Immundisolibacter sp.: one gene and its partner. The protein of the gene in region 1 interacts with the protein of each later gene in a pairwise test. Links are inferred from orthologs where the notes say so. Each region holds a gene or a part of one and is shown on either strand. Other genes may lie near its edges. The genes, in order: rlmN and ftsZ.

Evidence for each region.
Region 2: the proteins of rlmN (region 1) and ftsZ interact in binary tests that used the Escherichia coli proteins (3 or more experiments, as listed by UniProt). The link is inferred for Immundisolibacter sp. from one-to-one orthologs.

Annotation. Positions count from the first base shown.
Region 1 is NZ_JACIZD010000008.1:57,713-72,871, forward strand. What follows is about bases 520-3,307. They hold rlmN (23S rRNA (adenine(2503)-C(2))-methyltransferase RlmN), read right to left. Parts: upstream 2,567-3,307; coding sequence 1,472-2,566; downstream 520-1,471. Other genes in these bases: H5U26_RS10385 (RodZ domain-containing protein), read right to left, coding at 520-651; pilW (type IV pilus biogenesis/stability protein PilW), read right to left, coding at 654-1,466; ndk (nucleoside-diphosphate kinase), read right to left, coding at 2,579-3,010. Also shown: more of H5U26_RS10385, read right to left, coding at 1-519; arsC (arsenate reductase (glutaredoxin)), read left to right, coding at 3,897-4,319; arsenical resistance protein ArsH, read left to right, coding at 4,312-5,034; H5U26_RS10435 (DEAD/DEAH box helicase), read right to left, coding at 5,470-7,335; H5U26_RS10440 (peptide chain release factor 3), read right to left, coding at 7,616-9,199; rimI (ribosomal protein S18-alanine N-acetyltransferase), read right to left, coding at 9,275-9,766; H5U26_RS10450 (uracil-DNA glycosylase), read right to left, coding at 9,766-10,572; mfd (transcription-repair coupling factor), read left to right, coding at 10,619-14,101; H5U26_RS10460 (TolC family outer membrane protein), read right to left, coding at 14,602-15,159.
Region 2 is NZ_JACIZD010000001.1:192,827-199,035, forward strand. What follows is about bases 2,891-5,853. They hold ftsZ (cell division protein FtsZ), read left to right. Parts: upstream 2,891-3,774; coding sequence 3,775-4,932; downstream 4,933-5,853. Other genes in these bases: ftsA (cell division protein FtsA), read left to right, coding at 2,891-3,658; lpxC (UDP-3-O-acyl-N-acetylglucosamine deacetylase), read left to right, coding at 5,025-5,853. In the rest of the region: murB (UDP-N-acetylmuramate dehydrogenase), read left to right, coding at 1-581; H5U26_RS00915 (D-alanine--D-alanine ligase), read left to right, coding at 581-1,552; H5U26_RS00920 (cell division protein FtsQ/DivIB), read left to right, coding at 1,545-2,426; more of ftsA, read left to right, coding at 2,423-2,890; more of lpxC, read left to right, coding at 5,854-5,936; H5U26_RS00940 (DsbA family protein), read right to left, coding at 5,980-6,209. UniProt on the Escherichia coli protein: Essential cell division protein that forms a contractile ring structure (Z ring) at the future cell division site. The regulation of the ring assembly controls the timing and the location of cell division.

The DNA of each region.
Region 1 (15,159 bases):
CTGGCCGGCAGCATCAGAAGCGTGCGCGGCGAGCTGCTGGCCGGCTCCCGGCGACGGCGACGGTGCCGCTTCGGCCGCCGCAGCCGGCGTCGCCTCAGTGGCGACGACCTGATCTGCACTCGCGCTCGGAGAGTCGGCAATCGCCTCCACCGGCGGCGGGCTTTCCGGCACGGCATCGAGCCGCGGCGGCTCGGCCGGCACAACACTCGAATCGGCATGCACGGGCGCGGGCTCACCATCCGCTACCGGCGGCTCGCGTCCGGCACCGGCCCAGATGGCTGCCAACACCGCGGACGCCAGCACGACCAGCAGCCCACCCACGCGCACCAGCCGGGGGCGCCCGGGGTGCAGTTCGGGAGCACGGCGCAGGGGCGTGGTATGCCCATCGGCTGACGCCGGCCGGAAACCGCGCAACAGGGCCTGCTCGTCCAGTCCCAGCAGGATCGCGTAGTTGCGCAGCTGCCCGCGGGCGTAGGTGGCTGCCCCAAACGGCGCGTAGTCGCCGGCTTCCAGAGCCTCGATCAGTGGCGCACGCAGGCGCAGCCGGTTGGCGGCTTCCGCCGTCGACCAACCGCGCCCGAGGCGGGCCTGGCGCAGCTGCTCGCCGATCGAAGCGGCAGCCGCCGGCGCCGCGTCATGCTCCACGTCCACGGTCAATGCAGCTCTTGCGCTTCGCGCGAATCGGGGAAACGGTTCTTGAGCAACATGCGGTAGCTGGCAGCCCGGTCCAGGTCGCCGAGAGCCGTTTCCACCTGGATCCCCAGCGCCAACCCGGCCGGCGTCTGACCGGCGCTGCGGACATAGCGGGCCAGATGCTCACGGGCGGTGCGGGCGTCGCCTTTCTTGAACTGAAGGTCGGCCAGCATCAGGCTGGCCGTTGCAAAGCCCGGGTCCAGCTGCACGGCGGTCGCCAGGTCGATCTGGGCACGTTCGCCGTCGCCGTGGCGTAGCGCGCACTCGGCGGCGTTGGTATAGGCCAGGGCCGGGGTCTGGTAAAGCGGGTTCGCAATGGCGCAGCGAAACTGCGCGTCCGCTTCGCGCGCCTTGCCCTGACCGCACAGGTATACCCCGTAGTTGTTGCGGATTTCGGGGTCGCTGGGCGACAAGGCCAGCGCGCGCTGGTAATGCTCCTCGGCCACCTGCGGTTTGCCCAGCCGCAGCTGCAGCAAGGCCATGGCGGCATGCGCGCTGGCGTTGCGCGGGTTCAGCTGCAGGCTCTGCTCCAGCTCCCGCAGCGCCACATCGAGCGCCCCCTCCTGCAGGTAACCTGCGCCCAGCGCCATGCGCAGCTCGGACAGGCGCTCGTTCTTGCTCAGCTTGCGCTCCGGATCGCTGGCAACACGGCTGCAGGTGTCCATGTCGATCGCCAGTTCACCGCCGGACGCGTCCCGCAGCGCCGGATCGCGCGTGCTGGCGCAACCGGCCAGGACCAGGGCGGCGATCGAGACTGCGACCTGCCTGGGCATCGGACTCAGACCACCACAGGCACGTGCGTGCTGCGCCGCTGGCGCGGCAGCACCTTGCCCGCAAGCTGACCACAGGCGCCGTCGATGCCGTCGCCGCGGGTCTTACGGACCGTGGCGACCAGGCCGTGACGCAGCACCTCGTCGCGGAATTTCGCGACCGCCTCCGGGGGCGAGGTCTCGTAGGGCAGGCCGGCGACCGGGTTGTACGGAATCAGGTTGACCTTGGCCGGCACGCGCGCGAGCAGCTTGGCCAATGCCTTGGCCTGCGCCGGGTGGTCGTTGACGCCGGCCAGCAGCGTGTACTCGAAGGTGACGCGGCGGCGATCGTCCCCGGCCACGTAACGGCGGCAGGCGTCCAGCAGTTCGGCGATCGGGTAGCGCCGGTTCAGCGGCACCAGTTCGTCACGCAGCGCGTCGTCCGGCGCATGCAGCGACACGGCCAGCGCCACCGGGCATTCCTCGCGCAGGCGGTCGATCATCGGCACCACGCCGGCGGTGCTGACCGTAACGCGCCGCTTGGACAGACCGTAGGCCAGGTCGTCCAGCAGCACGCGGATGGCGGCCACCACGTTGTCGAAGTTCAGCAGCGGCTCGCCCATGCCCATGAACACGACGTTGGTGATGGGCTTCTCACGCACCGGGTGCGGCGGCAGCAGCCGGCTGGCGGTCCACATCTGGCCCAGGATCTCGCCCGTGCTCAGGTTGCGGTTGAAGCCCTGCTGGGCGGTCTGGCAGAAGCTGCAGTTGAGCTGGCAGCCGACCTGCGAGGACACGCACAGCGTGCCGCGGCGCGTCTCGGGGATGTACACCGTCTCGATGGCACTGCCGCCGGGCAGGCGCAGCAGCCATTTGCGGGTGCCGTCCGCCGCCTGCTGGTCGGCAGTGACTTCAGGCACCCGAATTTCGGTTTCCTGCGCCAGCCGTTCGCGCAGCGCCTTGCTCAAATTGGTCATGGCCGCGAAATCGTCGCAGCCACGCGCATGCAGCCACTGCAGCAGCTGATCGGCCCGAAACGGCTTCTCGCCCAGCTGCGTCAGCAAACCGGCCAGACCCGGGCGATCCAGGTCCAGCAGGTTGGGTTTGGTGCAGGTCGCGTCCAAGACGTCCGGGGCTTAGCGCGTGCGCGGGCAGATTTGCCCGGGCTCGAAGAAATAGGCGATCTCGGTCGCGGCATTCTCGACGCTGTCGGAACCGTGAACGGCGTTTTCTTCGATGTTGCTGGCAAAGTCGGCGCGAATGGTGCCCGGCGCGGCCTTGGCCGGATCGGTGGCACCCATCAGCTCGCGGTGTCTGGCAACCGCGTTGTCGCCCTCCAGCACCTGGATCATTACCGGGCCGGTGGTCATGAAGGCGACCAGGTCCTTGAAGAACGGCCGCTCGCGATGCACGGCGTAGAAGCCCTCGGCACGCTCGCGGCTCAGATGCTCCATGCGGGCGGCGATGATCTTCAGGCCGGCCTGCTCGAAACGGGAATAGATGGCGCCAATGACGTTCTTGGCGACGGCATCGGGCTTGATGATGGACAGGGTGCGTTCAGTGGCCATGGTGTGATTCAGGATGGGGTAGACGGGAGATTTCAAGGGCGGCGAATTCTAACAGCTTGTCGGTGCCCCGCCCGGACGCGTTGACCCTCCGCCGAGCCGCGCTGTATAGTTCGCGCCCCGCGCAACGGTGCGGGCCAGGCGAAATCTCGGGGTATGGCGCAGTCTGGTAGCGCGCCAGCTTTGGGTGCTGGATGTCGGGAGTTCGAATCTCTCTACCCCGACCAGTTCGTCGCGGCAGGATTGGGGCAGGTTTCGGGTTCGCTGCGCCCGTAGCTCAGCCAGGACAGAGCAACGGCCTTCTAAGCCGTCGGTCGCAGGTTCGAATCCTGCCGGGCGCGCCATGTCGCCACAGGTTTATGGTGAGCGTAGCTCAGTCGGTAGAGCCCCGGATTGTGATTCCGGTGGTCGTGGGTTCGATCCCCATCGCTCACCCCAGTTTGATGCCAGTTTGATGTTTGATGTTTGAGTTTCGGGCCGCTAGCTCAGTTGGTAGAGCAGCTGACTCTTAATCAGCGGGTCGTAGGTTCGAGCCCTACGCGGCCCACCATTAAGAACAAGGGGTTAGGCTCACGCCTGACCCCTTTTTTGTTGGGTTTTTCGTGCTGCGGTGGCCTCCGCGGTGAACCTGCCCAGCTTCTTCATGGGCCGGCTGATCCAGGCCGACTATCCGCGCACCACCGCCATCGCCTTCACTGCCGCGGGCAACAACTTCGAGCAGGCCATCGCCGTGGCCGTCGCCTCGTTCGGCCTGGCCTCGCCGGTCGCCTTCACCACGGTGATCGGGCCGTGCCGGTGCTCATCCTGCTGGTGCAGCTTGCCTTGCGGCTGGGCCGCCGGTGGCGGCTCAGCGGCGCGCCTTCCCCTGCCACCCCATCGAGGCCGTGACATGAGCCAGATCACCATCTACCACAACCCCGCCTGTGGCACCTCGCGCAACGTGCTGGCCCTGATCCGCAACAGCGGCGAGGAGCCCACGATCATCGAGTATCTGAAGACGCCACCCGACCGTGAAACGCTGCACCGCCTGATCGCCGCGATGGGCATACCGGTGCGCGCGCTGCTGCGCGCGAAAGGCACGCCCTACGCCGAACTCGGCCTCGATGATCCGAAATGGAGCGACGAGCAATTGATCGACTTCATGCTTGAACACCCCATCCTCATCAACCGGCCCATCGTCGTCACGCCGCTGGGCACACGGCTGTGCCGACCTTCGGAAACCGTGCTGGACATTCTTCCCCAGCCCCAGCGTGGCGCATTCAACAAGGAAGACGGCGAAGCCGTCGTCGATGCGGGAGGCCGCCGTGTCTGAGTCCAGCATCGACCTGCCCAATATCGACAGCGCGCTGTTCCAGCAACCCGATGCCCAGCGGCTGCTGGCACCCCGGCGCGCCACGCACGCGCCGCGCTTCCTGCTGCTCTACGGCTCGCTGCGCGAACGCTCATACAGCCGCCTGGCTGCCGAAGAAGCGGCGCGCATCCTGCGGGCGCTCGGCGGCGAGACGCGTATGTTCAACCCCTCGGGCCTGCCGCTGGTGGACGATGCCCCCGCCGATCACCCGAAGGTCAGGGAACTGCACGAGCTGGTGCAATGGGCCGAAGGCTTGGTGTGGAGTTCGCCCGAGCGCCACGGCGCGATGACCGGCCTGATGAAGACGCAGATCGACTGGATTCCGCTATCCATCGGCGTAGTGCGCCCCACCCAAGGCAAGACGCTGGCGGTCATGCAGGTCTCGGGTGGCTCACAGTCCTTCAACGCGGTCAACCAGATGCGCCTGTTGGGCCGCTGGATGCGGATGCTGACGATCCCTAACCAGTCCTCGGTTGCCAAGGCATACCAAGAGTTCGACGAGGCCGGGCGCATGAAGCCCTCGCCCTACTACGACCGCATCGTGGATGTGATGGAAGAACTGATGAAGTTCACGCTGCTCACCCGCGACGTGGCGCCGTATTTGGTGGATCGCTACAGCGAGCGCAAGGAAAGTGCCGAGGCTTTGGCGCAACGGATGCGGCAAGACGCCCTTTGACCAAGCGCTGGGGAACCACTGATCAATCCCTCGCCGCCGAAGGCATGACCGAAGGAAAGGCACGATGCCCCAACGCATCGATCGCGCAGGCGATTGAAATGGCGTGAGTCTCTAGCGGGCGCCCCGCGAAAGACGTTCTCGAAAAGCCTCCCGGAAAACGCCGCCCGGCGCCCTGCCCGGCCGGCAGCTCGGTGCGCCAGTCCAAGGCAAGGGGAGCGATTCCAGCGAAGGGTCCTGTGAGCGCCGGTGGGATCATCAGGACATGACCGTGACGCTCAAGACTCCGGGGCTCCTGAATCTGGTCTCAGGCGCCTGTGCGGATTGGAAAGGACCGGCGCCGCCAAAATCGATGGCTGCAAGCTGCCGATCCTGTCAGCCATCGGACAACTGTAGAGCCCGGCTATGCCAGGCGATCAGCGCGCGCCGTATGCGCCGCTATCGAGCCGGCCCATCCCCCGGCTTGCGCTTGGGGTAGCCGGTCTTGGCCTTCGGCTTGAAGGCCTTGTCGCCGGCCGGCCGCGGCTTGAACGGTCGCGGGGCGCCTTCCGCTGCCGGGCCGCGCGACGGGCGCGGACTCTTGTAGGGATTGGCAATCGGCGCGCCGTCGGCGACGCGGCTGATGGCCAGCGGCTGGCCGGCCACGCGGGTGCGCTTCAGGATCGCCATCAGGTCTTTCGGCAAGCCTTGCGGCAGGTCGACCGTGCTGTGGTGGTCGTAGATTTCGATGCGGCCGATGAACTTGCTGTCGAGGCCGATCTCGTTGGCGATGGCGCCGACCAGGTTCGACGGCTTCATACCGTGGCTGCTGCCGACCTCCACCCGGTACGACTCCAGGTGCTCGTCGGGGGCGGGGGCACCACGCGGCGGGCGGCGCTCGCCGGGGGCGCTGTCACGGAAGCGCTCACGCGTCGGGGCCGGGCCATCCTGCCGCGGTTTGAATGCCTTCGGTTGCGGCCGTTCGGGCGCCAGCAGCAGGGGCTCGCTGCCCTGTACCACCACCGCCAGGGCGGCTGCGATGTCGATCGGCTCGAGGGATTTTTCCTGCGCGTAGTCGCCCAGCAGGCGCCTGAACAGGGCCACGGTGTCGGCGTTCTCGGCCTTCGCCAGGGCCTCGTCGATGCGGCCCATGAAGCGCCCGATGCGGCGCTGGTTGACGGCCTCCACGCCCGGCAGGGGCATTTCCTCGATGCGCTGACGGGTGGCGCGCTCGATGGCCTGCAGCATGCGCGCCTCGCGTGGGGCCACGAACAGGATCGCCTCGCCGCTGCGCCCGGCCCGGCCGGTGCGGCCGATGCGGTGCACGTAGGCTTCGGTGTCGTAGGGGATGTCGTAGTTGATGACGTGGCTGATGCGCTCCACGTCCAGGCCGCGGGCGGCCACGTCGGTCGCCACCACCAGGTCGAGCTGGCCGGACTTCAGACGATTGACGGTGTGTTCGCGCTGCGCCTGGGCGATGTCGCCGGACAGCGGCGCGGCGGCGAAACCTTGCGCGTTCAGATAATCGGCAAGTTCCTGGGTTTCGATCTTGGTGCACACGAAGATCAGCACGCCCTCGTGCGGCGTGGTCTCGAGGATGCGCGTCAGGGCCTCGCGCTTGGGCACGCCGCCACCGACGCTCCAGTAGCGCTGATTGATGGTCTCGGCGGTGGTGGTGCGGACCTTGATCGACACTTCCTGCGGATCGCGCAGGTGTTTCTGGGCGATGCGCTTGATGGGCGCCGGCAGCGTGGCCGAGAACAGCGCCAGCTGGCGCGTGGCCGGTGTCTCGGACAGGATGAACTCGACGTCGTCGATGAAGCCCATGCGCAGCATTTCGTCGGCTTCGTCCAGCACCAGCGCCGACAGGCCCGACAGATCCAGCGAGCCGCGGGTCATGTGGTCCATCACCCGCCCCGGCGTGCCGACTACCACGTGCGCGCCACGGCGCAGGCCCTGCAGCTGCTCGCGGTAGCCCTGGCCGCCGTAGATGGCCATTACCCGCACGCCCGGCAGGTGTGCGCCATAGCGGCCGAAGGCCTCGGCCACCTGCAGCGCCAGCTCGCGCGTGGGCGCCAGCACCAGCACCTGCGTGGTGTTCTTGGCGGGGTCGATCCTGGCCAGCAAGGGCAGGGCGAAGGCCGCCGTCTTGCCGGTGCCGGTCTGCGCCTGGCCGAGCACGTCGCGGCCGGCCAGCAGGTGCGGAATGATGCGGGCCTGGATCGGCGACGGGGTTTCGTAACCCAGCTCGGTCACTGCCTGCAGCAGGGCCGGCGGCAGGTCCAGGTCGGCAAAGGTCGGCTCGGCGGCCGGTTCGGTGCTCATGATTTTCGATACCAGTGGAAAAAAAACGGATCGCCACGGCGCGGGGCAGTATGCAGCCGGCGGCGCAAAATACATTCGGTCAGTGGAACCGCCACCCCGTGGGAGCGGCGCCCCCGCCGCGAATCTTCAGTTCAACTATTCGGCCCGAGGGCGGGCCTCCCACGGGGTGGCGAATCCTCGGTTCAACCGTTCGGCCCGAGGGCGGGCCTCCCACGGGGTGGCGAATCCTCGGTTCACCCATTCGGCCCGGGGGCGGGCCTCCCACACGACACAAAGCCAATCAATGCTCGCGCGTGGCCAGGAAACGCAGCTCCGGCCAGCGCTCTTCGGTGAGGTTCAGGTTCACCCGGGTCGGCGCCAGGTACACCAGCTCGCCGTTGCCGTCGAGGGCCAGGTTGGCCTCCGCGCGGCGCTGGAATTCGTCGAGCTTCTTGGCGTCGTCGCCGTGTACCCAGCGGCAGGTGACGACGTTGACCGGCTCGAAGGTCGCCTCGACGCCGTACTCATGCTTCAGGCGATAGGCCGCCACTTCGAACTGCAGCACGCCGACCGCGCCCAGGATCAGATCGTTGTTGATCAGCGGCCGGAACAGCTGCGTGGCGCCCTCCTCCGACAATTGTTCCAGGCCCTTGAGCAGCGCCTTGCTGCGCAGCGGGTCGCGCAGCTGGGCGCGGCGGAACAGCTCCGGCGCGAAGTCCGGAATGCCCGTGTAGCGCAGGCTCTCGCCCTGCGTGAAGGTGTCGCCGATGCGCACCGTGCCGTGGTTGTGGATGCCCAGAATGTCACCGGCCACGGCCCGCTCGGCGCCTTCGCGCTCGCCGGCCATGAAAGTGATGGCGTTGGCCAGCTGCTGCTCGCGGCCGATGCGCACATGCTTGATGCGGATGCCGCGCTCGTAGGCGCCCGAGCAGACGCGAAAGAACGCCACCCGGTCGCGGTGCGCCGGGTCCATGTTCGCCTGGATCTTGAACACGAAACCGGTGAAAGCCGGCTCGTCGGGCTGCACTACGCGCTCCACCGCTGCCCGTGCGCCCGGCGAGGGCGCGTAGCGCACCACCGCGTCCAGCAGTTCCTGCACGCCGAAGTTGTGGATGGCGGAACCGAAGAACACCGGCGTCTGGCGGCCGGCGCGGTAGGCCTCGAGGTCAAAACTGGCGCTGGCGCCCTGCACCAGCTCGATCTCGTCGCGCAGCGCGGCAAGGTCCTGGGCGTCCAGGTGCTCCAGCAGCCGCGGGTCGTCCAGACCGTCCAGCAGCTCGCCGGCCACCGCGCGCTCGCCGTGGCGGGCACCGAACAACCGCACCTGACCCGTGATCAGGTCGACGATGCCTTTCAGGCGCTGGCCCATGCCGATCGGCCAGCTCACCGGCGCGCAGGCGATGCCCAGCACCGACTCGATCTCGTCGAGCAGCTCGACCGGCTCGCGGCCCTCGCGATCCAGCTTGTTCACGAAGGTGATGATCGGCGTGTCGCGCAGGCGGCACACCTCCATCAGCTTGATGGTGCGTTCCTCCACGCCACGGGCGGCGTCGATCACCATCAGGCAGGAGTCGACCGCCGTCAGCGTGCGGTAGGTGTCTTCCGAGAAATCGGCGTGGCCGGGCGTGTCCAGCAGGTTCATCACGCAGTCCCGGTACGGGAACTGCATCACCGACGAGGTCACGGAGATGCCGCGCTCCTTTTCGAGCGCCATCCAGTCCGAGGTGGCGTGGCGGGCGGCCTTGCGCGCCTTGACGGTGCCGGCCATCTGGATGGCGCCGCCGTACAGCAGCAGCTTTTCAGTCAGCGTGGTCTTGCCGGCATCCGGGTGCGAGATGATGGCGAAGGTGCGCCGCCGGGCGACTTCGGGGGTCAGTTCGGTCATGCAGGAATCAGCGCCGGCGGAAAGATCGCCGGCAAATCGGGCTCAGGGTTGCACTAGATGGGGACGAAGCAGCGCTCAGGCAATGTCCCGGGCGAGCTGGATGGCGTCTTCGCGCGGCTCGCCGGGCGCTGCCGGGTAGTAGGATTTTCGCACGCCGATGCGCCGGAACCCTAACGACTTGTAAAGCGCCCGCGCCGGCGTGTTCGACGGGCGCACTTCCAGGTACACCGTGTGCGCCTTGTAGCGGTCGGCCAGATCCAGGAAATGTTCCACCAGCAGGCGGCCGAGGCCCCGCCCCTGCCGCCCCGGCGCCACGCACACATTCAGCAGGTGCGCCTCGCCGGCGGCGATCGACAAGATGCCGTAGCCCGCCAGCTCGGCGTCGACTTCCAGCACCTGACACAGGTAGCCGACGCGCAGGCAGTCGCGAAAGATGCCCTCCGACCACGCCTGAACCGCCGGGTAGGCCTGTTTCTCGATGGCCGCCACGGCCGGCACGTCGACGGCCGCCATGGCCCGCACCGCGATGACGCCGCCGGCGTCCGGGTCGGGCAGCCGCGCGGCCATCAGGCGGGCTGCCCGCTGCGCTGGCGATAAACGTCCTGCGCCAGGCACAGGTCGTCCCAGGACTTGCGCTTCTCCAGCGGCGAGCGCAGCAGATAGGCCGGGTGGTACGTCACCACGACGGGCAGGTCCGTGCCCCGCCACTGCCACACCTTGCCGCGCAGCCGGTTCATCGGCTCCTCGGTGCCCAGCAGGTTGTGGGCCGCCACCTTGCCGACGGCCAGGATGAGCTTCGGATGGATCAACGCGATCTGCCGCTCCAGGTAGCCCGCACAGGCGCCCGCCTCGTCCGGCGCCGGGTCGCGATTGTCCGGCGGTCGGCATTTGACGATGTTGGTGATGTAGACGCCGCGCTGGCGGCTCAGGCCCACCGCCCGCAGCATGGCGTCGAGCAGCTTGCCGGCACGCCCGACGAAGGGTTCGCCGGTCGCGTCCTCATCGGCGCCCGGCGCCTCGCCGACGATCAACCAGTCCGCGCGAGGATCACCCACGCCCGGCACGGTGTTGGTGCGCGTGCGGCTCAGGCCGCAGGCGGTGCAGGCAGCGATCTGCGCGATCAGCCGCGGCCAGGCAAGCGCGGGGTCTGCGGGTGGAAGAGTCGAAACCGCTGGATGGGACGCGACTGGCGTCGCCGCCAGGGCCTGCGTGCTTGCCGCTGGCGCTGTGAACGGCTGCGACGTTTCCGCCAGCACGGCCACGGTCGGCGCCGCGACCGATGCGTCCGGCACAATCCCGTCCGCCACACGCCGCGCGTAGCGCATCACGCCGAGCGCATCCAGATAGCGGGCCTGACGGGGACTGACGGGCATGCAGTAAAACCGGGGTGACAACGGCGCTGCCTATAATACCGGCTGCATGAGTACCGCCCTGCCCATCGGCCCCGCCGTTCCCGCCCCCCTGCTGCGTCCGCCCCTGCCCGCCAGGGCCGGCGAGCGGCGCGACTGGAGCGGCCTTGCCGGCGCCAGTCAGGCGCTGGCGCTGGCCGAAGCGGCGCGCACCGCAAGCGGCCCGCTGCTGGTGGTGGTGGCCGACACGCCGGCGGCCGAGCGCCTGGCGCGCGAAATCCCGTTCTTTGCCGGCGCCGATCTGCCGGTGCTGACGTTCCCGGACTGGGAAACGCTGCCCTACGACGCCTTCTCGCCCTACCAGGATCTGGTTTCCGAGCGCCTGGCGGTGCTGCACCGCCTGCCCGGCCTGCGCGCCGGGGTGGTGATCGTGCCCATCGCCACGCTGATGCAGCGCCTGGCGCCGCAGGCGTATCTGGACGCCTACAGCCTGCGCCTGGCGCGCGGCGACCGGCTGGATCTGACGCAGATGCGCGAACGCCTGATCCGCGCCGGCTACACGGCGGTCAACCAGGTCATGGAGCACGGCGAGTTCGCGGTGCGCGGCGGGCTGCTGGACCTGTTCCCGATGGGCAGCGAGTGGCCGTTCCGGGTCGAGCTGTTCGACGACGAGGTCGAATCCATCCGCCGCTTCGACCCGGACAGCCAGCGCTCGCAGGACAGCCTGCCCGGCGTGGACCTGCTGCCGGGGCGCGAGTTTCCGGTCAACCCGCCGGCCATCGAGCGCTTCTACCAGCGCTACATGCAGGTGTTCGAGGCCAACCCCGCGCGCTCGGCCCTGTACCGGGAGCTGCAGGCCGGTCGCCCGCCGGCCGGCATCGAGTTCTACATGCCGCTGTTTTTCGAGGCGACGGCCACGCTGTTCGACTACCTGCCGGCGGGCGCCACCATCGCCTGGCAGGAAGGCTGCCTGGCAGCCGGCGATGCCTTCTGGGGCACGGTGCGCGAGCGCTTCGAGGCGCGCAGCCTGGTGCGCGATTACCCGCCGCTGCCGCCGGCCGAGCTGTACCTGGAGCCGGGTGCCGTGTTCGCCGCCTTCAAGCGCTTTGCGCAGATCGCGCTGCGCGAGGCGGCGGACGACCACGCCCTGCCGATCGGCAAACCACCGGCCTTGCCGGTGGACAGCCGCGCCGCCCGGCCGCTGGCAGCGCTGCAGGACTTCGTCGCCGGCTTCGAGGGCCGCACGCTGATCGCCGCCGAAAGCCTGGGCCGGCGCGAGACCCTGCGCGAGATGCTGCAACGCCAGCACATCGGCGTGCAGGTGGTGGACGACTGGGCGCAGTTCATCGCCAGCGACGCGCCGCTGGCGATCGCCGTGGCGCCGGTGGACGAAGGCCTGCTGCTGCCACAGGCCGGCGTCGCCATCGTCGCCGAGAGCCAGATCTACGGCGAGCACGTGGTGCAACAGCGCCGCCGCGACAAGCGCGAGACCGACCCCGAGGCGGTCATCCGCAACCTGACCGAGCTGGCGGCCGGCGATCCGGTGGTGCACATCGAGCACGGCGTGGGGCGCTACCTGGGCCTCGAAACGCTGGAGGTCGGCGGCGGCAGCGGCGAGTACCTGGCCATCGAATACGCCGACCGGGCCAAGATTTACGTGCCCGTCGGCAGTCTGGAACTGGTCCACCGCTATACCGGCGCCGACGCCGCCCACGCGCCGCTGCACAAACTCGGCAGCGGCGACTGGCAGCGCGCCCAACGCAAGGCGCGCGAGCAGGTGCGCGACGCGGCGGCCGAGCTGCTGGCCATCTACGCCAAGCGCGCCGCCCGCGGCGGCCACGCCATCCCGCTGCCGGACGACTACGCGCGCTTCGCGGCCAGCTTTCCGTTCGAGGAAACCCCGGATCAGGCGCGCGCCATCAGCGAGGTGCTGGCCGATATCGCCAGTGACAAACCCATGGACCGCGTGGTCTGCGGCGATGTGGGCTTCGGCAAGACCGAGGTCGCCATGCGCGCCGCCTTCGTGGCCGCCCACGCCGGCCAGCAGGTGGCGGTGCTGGTGCCGACCACGCTGCTGGCGCAGCAGCACGCCGAATCATTCAAGAACCGCATGGCCGACTGGCCGCTGCGCGTGGCGGCGCTGACGCGCTTCGAGTCCAAACAGGAACAGCAGCAGATCCTGACCGATCTGGCCGCGGGCAAGCTCGACATCGTCATCGGCACCCACCGGCTGCTGCAAAAGGACGTCAAGTTCCAGCGCCTGGGACTGCTGATCATCGACGAGGAACACCGCTTCGGCGTCAAGCAGAAAGAGGCCTTCAAGGCCCTGCGCGCCGAAGTCGACGTGCTGACCCTGACCGCCACGCCGATTCCGCGCACGCTGAGCCTGGCCATGTCCGGCCTGCGCGACCTGTCGATCATTGCCACCCCGCCGCCGCGGCGCATGGCGGTCAAGACCTTCGTGCGGCCCTTCGATGCCGAGCTGGTGCGCGAGGCCTGCCTGCGCGAGTTCAAGCGCGGCGGGCAGGTGTATTTCCTGCACAACAAGGTCGAGACCATCGAGCGCGTGGCCCACGACCTGGCCCGGCTGCTGCCGGAAGCGACCCTGCGCGTGGGCCACGGCCAGCTGCCGGAGCGCGAGCTCGAACACATCATGGCGGACTTCCACCACCGCCGCTTCAACCTGCTGGTGTGCAGCACCATCATCGAGAGCGGCATCGACGTGCCGACCGCCAACACCATCATCATCGACCGCGCCGACACCCTGGGCCTGGCCCAGCTGCACCAGCTGCGCGGCCGGGTCGGGCGCTCGCACCACCAGGCCTATGCCTACCTGCTGGTGCCCAGCCGCGACTCGCTCAAGGGCGATGCCCTAAAGCGCCTGGAGGCCATCGAGTCCCTGGGCGAACTGGGCATCGGCTTCACGCTGGCCAGCCACGACATGGAAATCCGCGGCGCCGGCGAGTTGCTGGGCGATGAGCAGAGCGGCCACATCCAGGAGATCGGCTTCACGCTGTTCAACGAGCTGCTCGAGCGGGCCGTGCGCGACATCCGCGCCGGACGCGCGCCGGACTTCGATGCCGCCGTGCGGCACGAGCTGGACATCAACCTGGGCGCCGCGGCACTGCTGCCGACCGACTACGTGGCCGACGTGCACCAGCGCCTGGTGCTGTACAAGCGCATCGCCAGTGCGCCGGACCTGCCGGCACTGGAAGAACTGCAGGTGGAACTGGTGGACCGCTTCGGCGCGCTGCCGGCACCGACCGCGCTGCTGTTTGCGCAGGCGCGGCTGCGGCTGTTGGCAAGACAACTGGGCGTGACCGCCATCACTGGCGGCGAGAACGGCTTCAGCATCAGCCTGGTCGAGCAGCCGGCGATCGACGTCGACGCCTTGCTCAAGCTGATCCGCAACGAACCCAAGGTTTATCGCTTCGACGGCCGCAGCAAGCTCACGGTGACCCAGCCGACCGCCACCGCGCCGGCGCGTCTGGAAGCGGTGGAAAAACTGCTGCTGCGCTTGAGTCCGCGGGCCGCCGTTCAGGCCGGGGCATAAGCGGCACCCCTGGTGGGAGCGGCGACCCCGCCGCGAGTCCCCAGCTCAACCATTCGGCCCGAGGGCGGGCCTCCCACAGCTCAAGCACAGCTGGGAAAGCAGCCAACCTGTGTGGAAGCCCTACCCCTGAGGGAGCAGCAACCCCGTGGGAGCGGCGCCCTCGCCGCGAATCCCCAGCTCAACCATTCGGCCCGAGGGCGGGCCTCCCACAGCTGAAGCACAGCTGGGAAAGCAGCCAACCTGTGTGGAAGCACCACCCCTGAGGGAGCAGCAACCCCGTGGGAGCGGCGACCCCGCCGCGAATCCTCAGCTCAACCATTCGGCCCGAGGGCGGGCCTCCCACAGCTGAAGCACAGATGTGGAAGCAGCCAACCAGTGTGGAAGCCCTACCCCTGAGGGAGCAGCAACCCCGTGGGAGCGGCGCCCCCGCCGCGAATCCCCAGCTCAACCATTCGGCCCGAGGCCGGGCCTCCCACAGCCGGGACAGGTAGCCCAGGCGATCAGCTGCCGTCCTTCGGTTCCTCGCCGACGAACTCCGGCGGCGTCACACCCAGGGTGCCCAGCAACTGGCCCTTGCTGCCGAAGATGCGGTAGTGGGCGTACAGCACGCGGTACTTGCCGTCGATGTAATTGGACTCGGCGACGAAGCGCTCGTTTTCCGTATCCAGCAAGTCGAGCAGCGTGCGCTGGCCGATGTTGAACTGCTTCAGGTAGGCGGTCCGCGTCAAATTGGCAGCATCGGCGTGCTGGCGCAGCAGATCCAGCCGAGTCTGGGCGGTCAGGAGGTCGTTCCAGGACAGGCTGGCCTCCTCGATCACCTGGTCCTCGGCACGGTCACGGATGTCCTTCGCCTCGGTGATGCGATGGGCGGTCGAGCGCTTGCGCGCCAGGTCCGCGCCACCGCGATAGATGTTGTAGTTCATCCGCACCATGGCGATCAGGTCTTCGTCCGCACCGCGCACACCGTCGATGTTTTTGTTGTGGCTGGCGCCCAGTTCAAGATCGAAACGAGGGAAATCATTGGACCGTGCCTGCTCGTGCTGGGCCGTGGTGGCGTC
Region 2 (6,209 bases), on another replicon or contig:
CCCAGCATTGCGGGCGCGCGGGCCTGGCCGGCGGCGAGTTCCTGGCCGGCATTCCCGGCACGGTCGGCGGGGCGCTGGCCATGAATGCCGGCGCTCACGGCGGCGAGACCTGGCAGCGCGTCGCTGCCGTGCAGACCATCGACCGCGCCGGCACGCTGCACCGGCGCCTGCCGGACGCCTACCGCATCGCCTACCGCAGCGTCAGCGGCCCGCCGGGCGAGGGTTTCGTGGCGGCCGAATTCGCCTTCGAGGCCGCGCCCGTCGAACGCGTGCAGGCGGCCATCCACGCCCTGCTGCGCCGCCGCGCCGCGACCCAGCCCCTGCGACTGGCCAATGCCGGATCGGTATTCCGCAACCCGCCGGGCGATTTCGCCGCCCGGCTGATCGAGGCGGCGGGCCTGAAGGGCCTGACCTGCGGCCGGGCGCAGGTGTCCGAGCTGCACGCCAATTTCATCGTCAACCTTGGCGGCGCCCGCGCGGCCGACATCGAATCCCTGATCGACACCGTGCAGGCGCGGGTCGAGGCCGCCAGCGGCGTGCGTCTGGAGCCGGAAGTGCGGCGCGTCGGAGAGGCCAGCTGATGCGCGCGCCACAGAATTACGGACGGGTGGCGGTGCTCTACGGCGGCCGTTCGGCCGAGCGCGAGGTGTCGCTCAAGAGCGGCGCGGCGGCCCTGGCCGCACTGCGGCAGGCCGGCGTGGATGCGGTCGGTATCGACGCTGCCGCGCCGGATCTGCTGGCGCAGCTGACCGCTGGCGGATTTGCGCGCGCCTTCATCGCGCTGCACGGGCGCGGCGGCGAGGACGGCACCCTGCAGGGCGCGCTCGACTGGCTGGGCCTGCCCTACACCGGCTCCGGCGTGCTCGGCTCGGCACTGGCCATGGACAAGCAACGCGCCAAGCAGGTGTGGCAGGGCTGCGGCTTGCCGACTGCGCCGTATGCCCTGGCCGGACCGGACAGCGATTGGGACGCGCTGGCGGCGCGCCTGGGCTTGCCGCTGATGGTGAAGCCCTCCCGTGAGGGCTCGAGCATCGGCATGAGCAAGGTCGAGCGCGCCGCCGACCTGCCAGCGGCCGTGGCAGCGGCGATGGCCCACGATCCGCGGGTGCTGATCGAACGGTTCATCGGCGGCGGCGAGTACACCGTCGGCATCGTCGGCAACCGCGTGCTGCCGGCCATCAAGCTCGAAACGGATCGCGCCTTCTACGACTACGAAGCCAAGTACCTGCGCGACGACACCCGCTATCTGTGCCCGTGCGGGCTGCCGGTGGCGCAGGAACGCGCCCTGCAGCAGCTGGCGCTGGACGCGTTCGCGGCGCTGGACTGTTTCGGCTGGGGCCGGGTCGACCTGCTGCTGGACGACAGCGGCGCGCCGTACCTGATGGAGGCCAACACCGTGCCGGGCCTGACCGACCACTCGCTGGTGCCGATGGCGGCGCGCGCGGTGGGAATGGATTTCGGCCAGCTGATGCTGGCGATCCTGGACACCAGCCTGCACCAGCCGCAGGCCGCGCCGCGGCTGTTGGTGGCCGGGGAACAGGCCGATGTTTAGGGCACCGCCTCCGCCGCGCCCGCTGTACCAGTCCATCGGTGCGGCCTCGCTGCCGCGTCAGGGCGCCCGGCCGCAGCGGCGCGGCGCCCGCCTGCGCCCGCCAACGCTGCGCGAACAGGCGACGGTGTGGCTGGCAACCGCGCGCCAGATCGGGCACTGGGCGTGGCGGTTGGGTCTTGCCGCATTGCTGCTGGCGGCCATGGTCGGCGGCGCCCGGGGCCTGGCGTGGATCACCGACCCGGCGCGCTTTCCGCTGACCACGGTGGAGATCACCGGCGACCTGGATCACGTCGACCGGGCGGCGCTGCAAGGGCGTCTGCTGCCGGCCGCCGCGGGCGGCTTCTTCAGCGTGGACGTGGCGGCCGTGGCCGAGGCCGCGCGGCACGAGCCGTGGGTCAAGCGCGCCCTGGTGCGCCGCGTGTGGCCGGACAAACTGGTGGTGCAGATCGTCGGCCACCGGGCCATCGCCCGCTGGGGCGACGGCGGCCTGCTCAGCGACAGCGGCGAGGTGTTTGCGGTCGCCGGACCGCTGCCGGAGGCCTTGCCCCTGCTCAGCGGCCCCGCCGGTGCGCGGCCGCAGCGGGTGTTTGCCGACTACCAGCGCTTCAGCCGCCTGCTGGAGGGCCTGCCACCGGTGCGCGAGGTGCGTCAGGAGGCCCGTGGCGCCTGGCACATCGGGCTTGCCAACGGCATGACCATCACCGCCGGCCGCAAGGACGTGGCCGGCCGCCTGAAGCGCTTCGCGGCCGTCTACCGCAGCCGCCTGGCGGGCGTTGCGCCGCCGCTCGAAAGCGTGGACTTGCGCTACAGCGACGGCTTTGCGGTGCGCTTCAAACCGCCTTCCGAACCCGACCGCAAGGTCATGGATTTATGAGCAAGAAACAGGACAAGCGGCTGATTGCCGGCATGGACATCGGCACCTCCAAGATCGTCACCCTGGTCGGCGAGGTGACGCCCGAGGGCGAGCTTGAAATCATCGGCCTTGGCACGCACCCCTCGCGCGGGCTCAAGAAAGGCGTGGTGGTGAACATCGAATCGACGGTCGCTTCCATGCAGCGGGCGGTCGAGGAAGCCGAGCTGATGGCCGGCTGCCAGATTCATTCGGTCTATGCCGGCATCGCCGGCAGCCACATCCGCAGCATCAACTCGAACGGCATCGTTGCCATCCGCGACCGCGAAGTCACGCAGGCCGACGTCGACCGGGTGCTGGACGCCGCCAAGGCGGTGGCCATCCCGATGGACCAGCGCATCGTGCACGTGCTGCCGCAGGAGTTCGTGATCGACGAGCAGGAGGGCATCCGCCAGCCGGTGGGCATGTCCGGCGTGCGCCTGGAGGCGCGCGTGCACATCGTCACCGCCGCCGTCAGCGCCATGCAGAACATCGTCAAGTGCGTGCGCCGCTGCGGCCTGGAAGTGGACGAGCTGGTGCTCGAGCAGGTCGCCTCCAGCCATTCGGTGCTCACCGACGACGAGATGGAACTGGGCGTGTGCCTGGTCGACATCGGCGGCGGCACCACCGACATCGCGGTGTTCATCGGCGGCTCGATCGCACACACGGCGGTGATCCCGATCGCCGGCGATCAGGTCACCAACGACATCGCCGTGGCGCTGCGCACGCCGACCCAGTTCGCCGAGGAAATCAAGGTCAAGTACGCCTGCGCGCTGCGCCAGCTGGCCGGCGCCGACGACACCATCGAGGTGCCCAGCGTCGGCGACCGGGCGCCGCGGCGCCTGTCCCGGCAAACGCTGGCCGAGGTGGTCGAGCCGCGCTACGAGGAGCTGCTGCGCCTGGTGCAGGCCGAGCTGCGGCGCAGCGGCTTTCAGGATCTGATCGCCGCCGGCGTGGTGCTGACCGGCGGCAGTTCCAAGATGGAAGGCGTGGTCGACCTGGCAGAGGAAATCTTTCACACGCCGGTGCGGCTGGGTCTGCCGCACCGGGTCAGCGGGCTGGTGGACGTGGTGCGCAACCCGATCCACGCCACCGGCGTCGGACTGCTGCTGTACGCGCTCGAACAGCGCGCCACGCAGGAGCCGTCGCGGCGCAGCTTGAGCAGTTTCAACGGCATTTGGGCGAAGGTCAAAACCTGGTTTCAGGGGGGCGTATGACGATTCTGGGCGACAGAGGCAAGGGCAAAGGCAGGGGCGAGGCACGCGACACGATTCTTGGCCGGGGACCGGGCGGTTCTCGCGGTAAGCTACTGGACACCGGGGGCAGCACGAACATGTTTGAACTTATGGAACCAACCGAACAGAACGCCGTCATCAAGGTCATCGGCGTCGGTGGCGGCGGCGGCAACGCCATCGAACACATGCTGGCGCAGCAGATCGATGGCGTGGATTTCATCGTCGCCAACACCGACGCGCAGGTGCTGGGGCGCACGTCTGCACGGACCGTGCTGCAGCTGGGCACCGGCCTGACCAAGGGCCTTGGCGCCGGCGCCAACCCGGCTATCGGCGCGCAGGCGGCGATGGAAGACAAGGAACGCATCGCCGACGCGCTCGACGGCGCCGACATGGTGTTCATCACCGCCGGCATGGGTGGCGGCACCGGCACCGGCGCGGCGCCGATCATCGCGCAGATCGCGCGTGAGCTGGGCATCCTGACGGTGGCGGTGGTGACCAAACCGTTCGGCTTCGAGGGCCGCAAGCGCCTCGACATCGCCAACGAGGGCATCGCGGCGCTGGGCAAGCACGTCGACTCGCTGATCATCATCCCGAACGACAAGCTGATCACCGAACTGGACCGCAACTTCCGCCTGACCGAGGCCTTCAAGGCCGCCAATCAGGTGCTGCAGGGCGCCGTGCAGGGCATTGCCGAGCTGATCACCCGGCCGGGCCTGATCAACGTCGACTTCGCCGACGTGCGCACCGTGATGTCCGAGATGGGCATGGCCATGATGGGCTCGTCCAGCGCCAGCGGCGATGGCCGGGCGCGCATCGCCGCCGAAGCGGCCATCAGCAGTCCGCTGCTGGAGGACATCAACCTGTCCGGTGCGCGCGGCATCCTGGTCAACATCACCGCCGGCCTGGACATGTCGATCGGCGAGTTCGAGGAAGTCGGCAACGTGGTGCGGGAACTGGCCTCGGCCGACGCCTGCGTGGTGATCGGCACCGTGATCGATCCGGACCTGAACGACGAGATGCGCGTCACGGTGGTCGCCACCGGCCTTGATCGCAAGCCCGCGCGCACCACCCAGGAGCGCCCGGTGGAGCGCCCGATGGAGGTGGTGCGTGCCGCCACCGGCACCGACCCGTACAAGCGCTACGAACAGCCGACCGTGATTCGCCAGGAACGCAAGCGCGATCCGGTGCAGGCGTTTCGCGACAGCGACATGGAGTATCTGGAAATCCCGGCCTTCCTGCGCCGACAGGCCGACTGACCGTGCAGCCGGGCGGTCGGCCAGCAATGTAGACTGTGTTACCGGCGCGTGACAGGCGCCGGTGTCACCCCATTCCCAGGACCGGCGACGACGTGATCAGGCAACGCACCCTCAAGAACAGCATCCGCGCCACCGGCGTTGGCCTGCATACCGGGGCGAGGGTTCAACTGGCCCTGCATCCGGCGCCGGTCGATAGCGGCATTCGTTTCCGGCGTGTCGATCTGAATCCGCCGGTCATCATTCCGGCGCGCGCCGACACAGTCGGCGACACCCGCCTGTCGACCACGCTGGAATCCGGCGGGGCGCGGGTTGGCACCGTCGAGCACCTGCTGTCGGCCTTGGCGGGGCTGGGTATCGATAACGCCCTGATCGATGTCGATGCTCCGGAAGTGCCGATCATGGATGGCTCGGCCGGACCGTTCGTGTTCCTGATCCAGTCGGCGGGCATCTGCGAGCAGGACGCCCCGAAATCCTTCCTGCGGGTGCTGCGATCCATCGAGGCACTCGACGCTGACCGCTGGGTGCGTCTGGACCCCTACGAGGGTTTTCGGGTCAGCTTCGAGATCGAGTTCAGCCATCCGGCCTTCGACGCCAAGCCGGCGCAGGCCCTGGTCGATTTTTCGTCGACGGCTTTTCTGCGCGAGATCAGCCGCGCCCGCACCTTCGGTTTCATGCATGAGATCGAGTCCCTGCGCGCACAGGGACTGGTGCAGGGCGGCAGCATGAAGAACGCCGTGGTGGTCGACGGGACGCGTATCCTGAACGAGGACGGGCTGCGGTATCGGGACGAATTCGTCAAGCACAAGGTGCTGGACGCGATCGGCGACCTGTACCTGCTCGGCTGCAGCCTGATCGGTGCCTTCTCCGGCTTCAAATCGGGTCATGCGCTCAACAACCGGCTGCTGCGCCGCCTGCTGGCCGACGCCGGCAACTATGAAATCGTTACCTTCAACTGCGCGCAGGAGTTACCGATTTCCTACATCGAGGCCGCGGCCGCCGCCTGAACTGATGCGGGCGCGGGTTCAGGCGGCCCACAGGCCCGCTGGCCTAGAACCGCCCGGTCTGCCGGGCGCGGGCCAGGTCGGCGTACCAGGCATCCAGCCGTTCGGCGGTGATGCGATACCCGAAGGTCGACCACGGCTCGCCGTGCAGTTGGGCTCGTCCATCGGCGATCAGGATCGGCACCCGCACCACCCCGTAGGCCTTGGCAAGTCCAAGGTCCATGCCGATTTCGATGTCCCGCTGGGAATCCTCGAAATCGCGCAGCCAGGCATTCA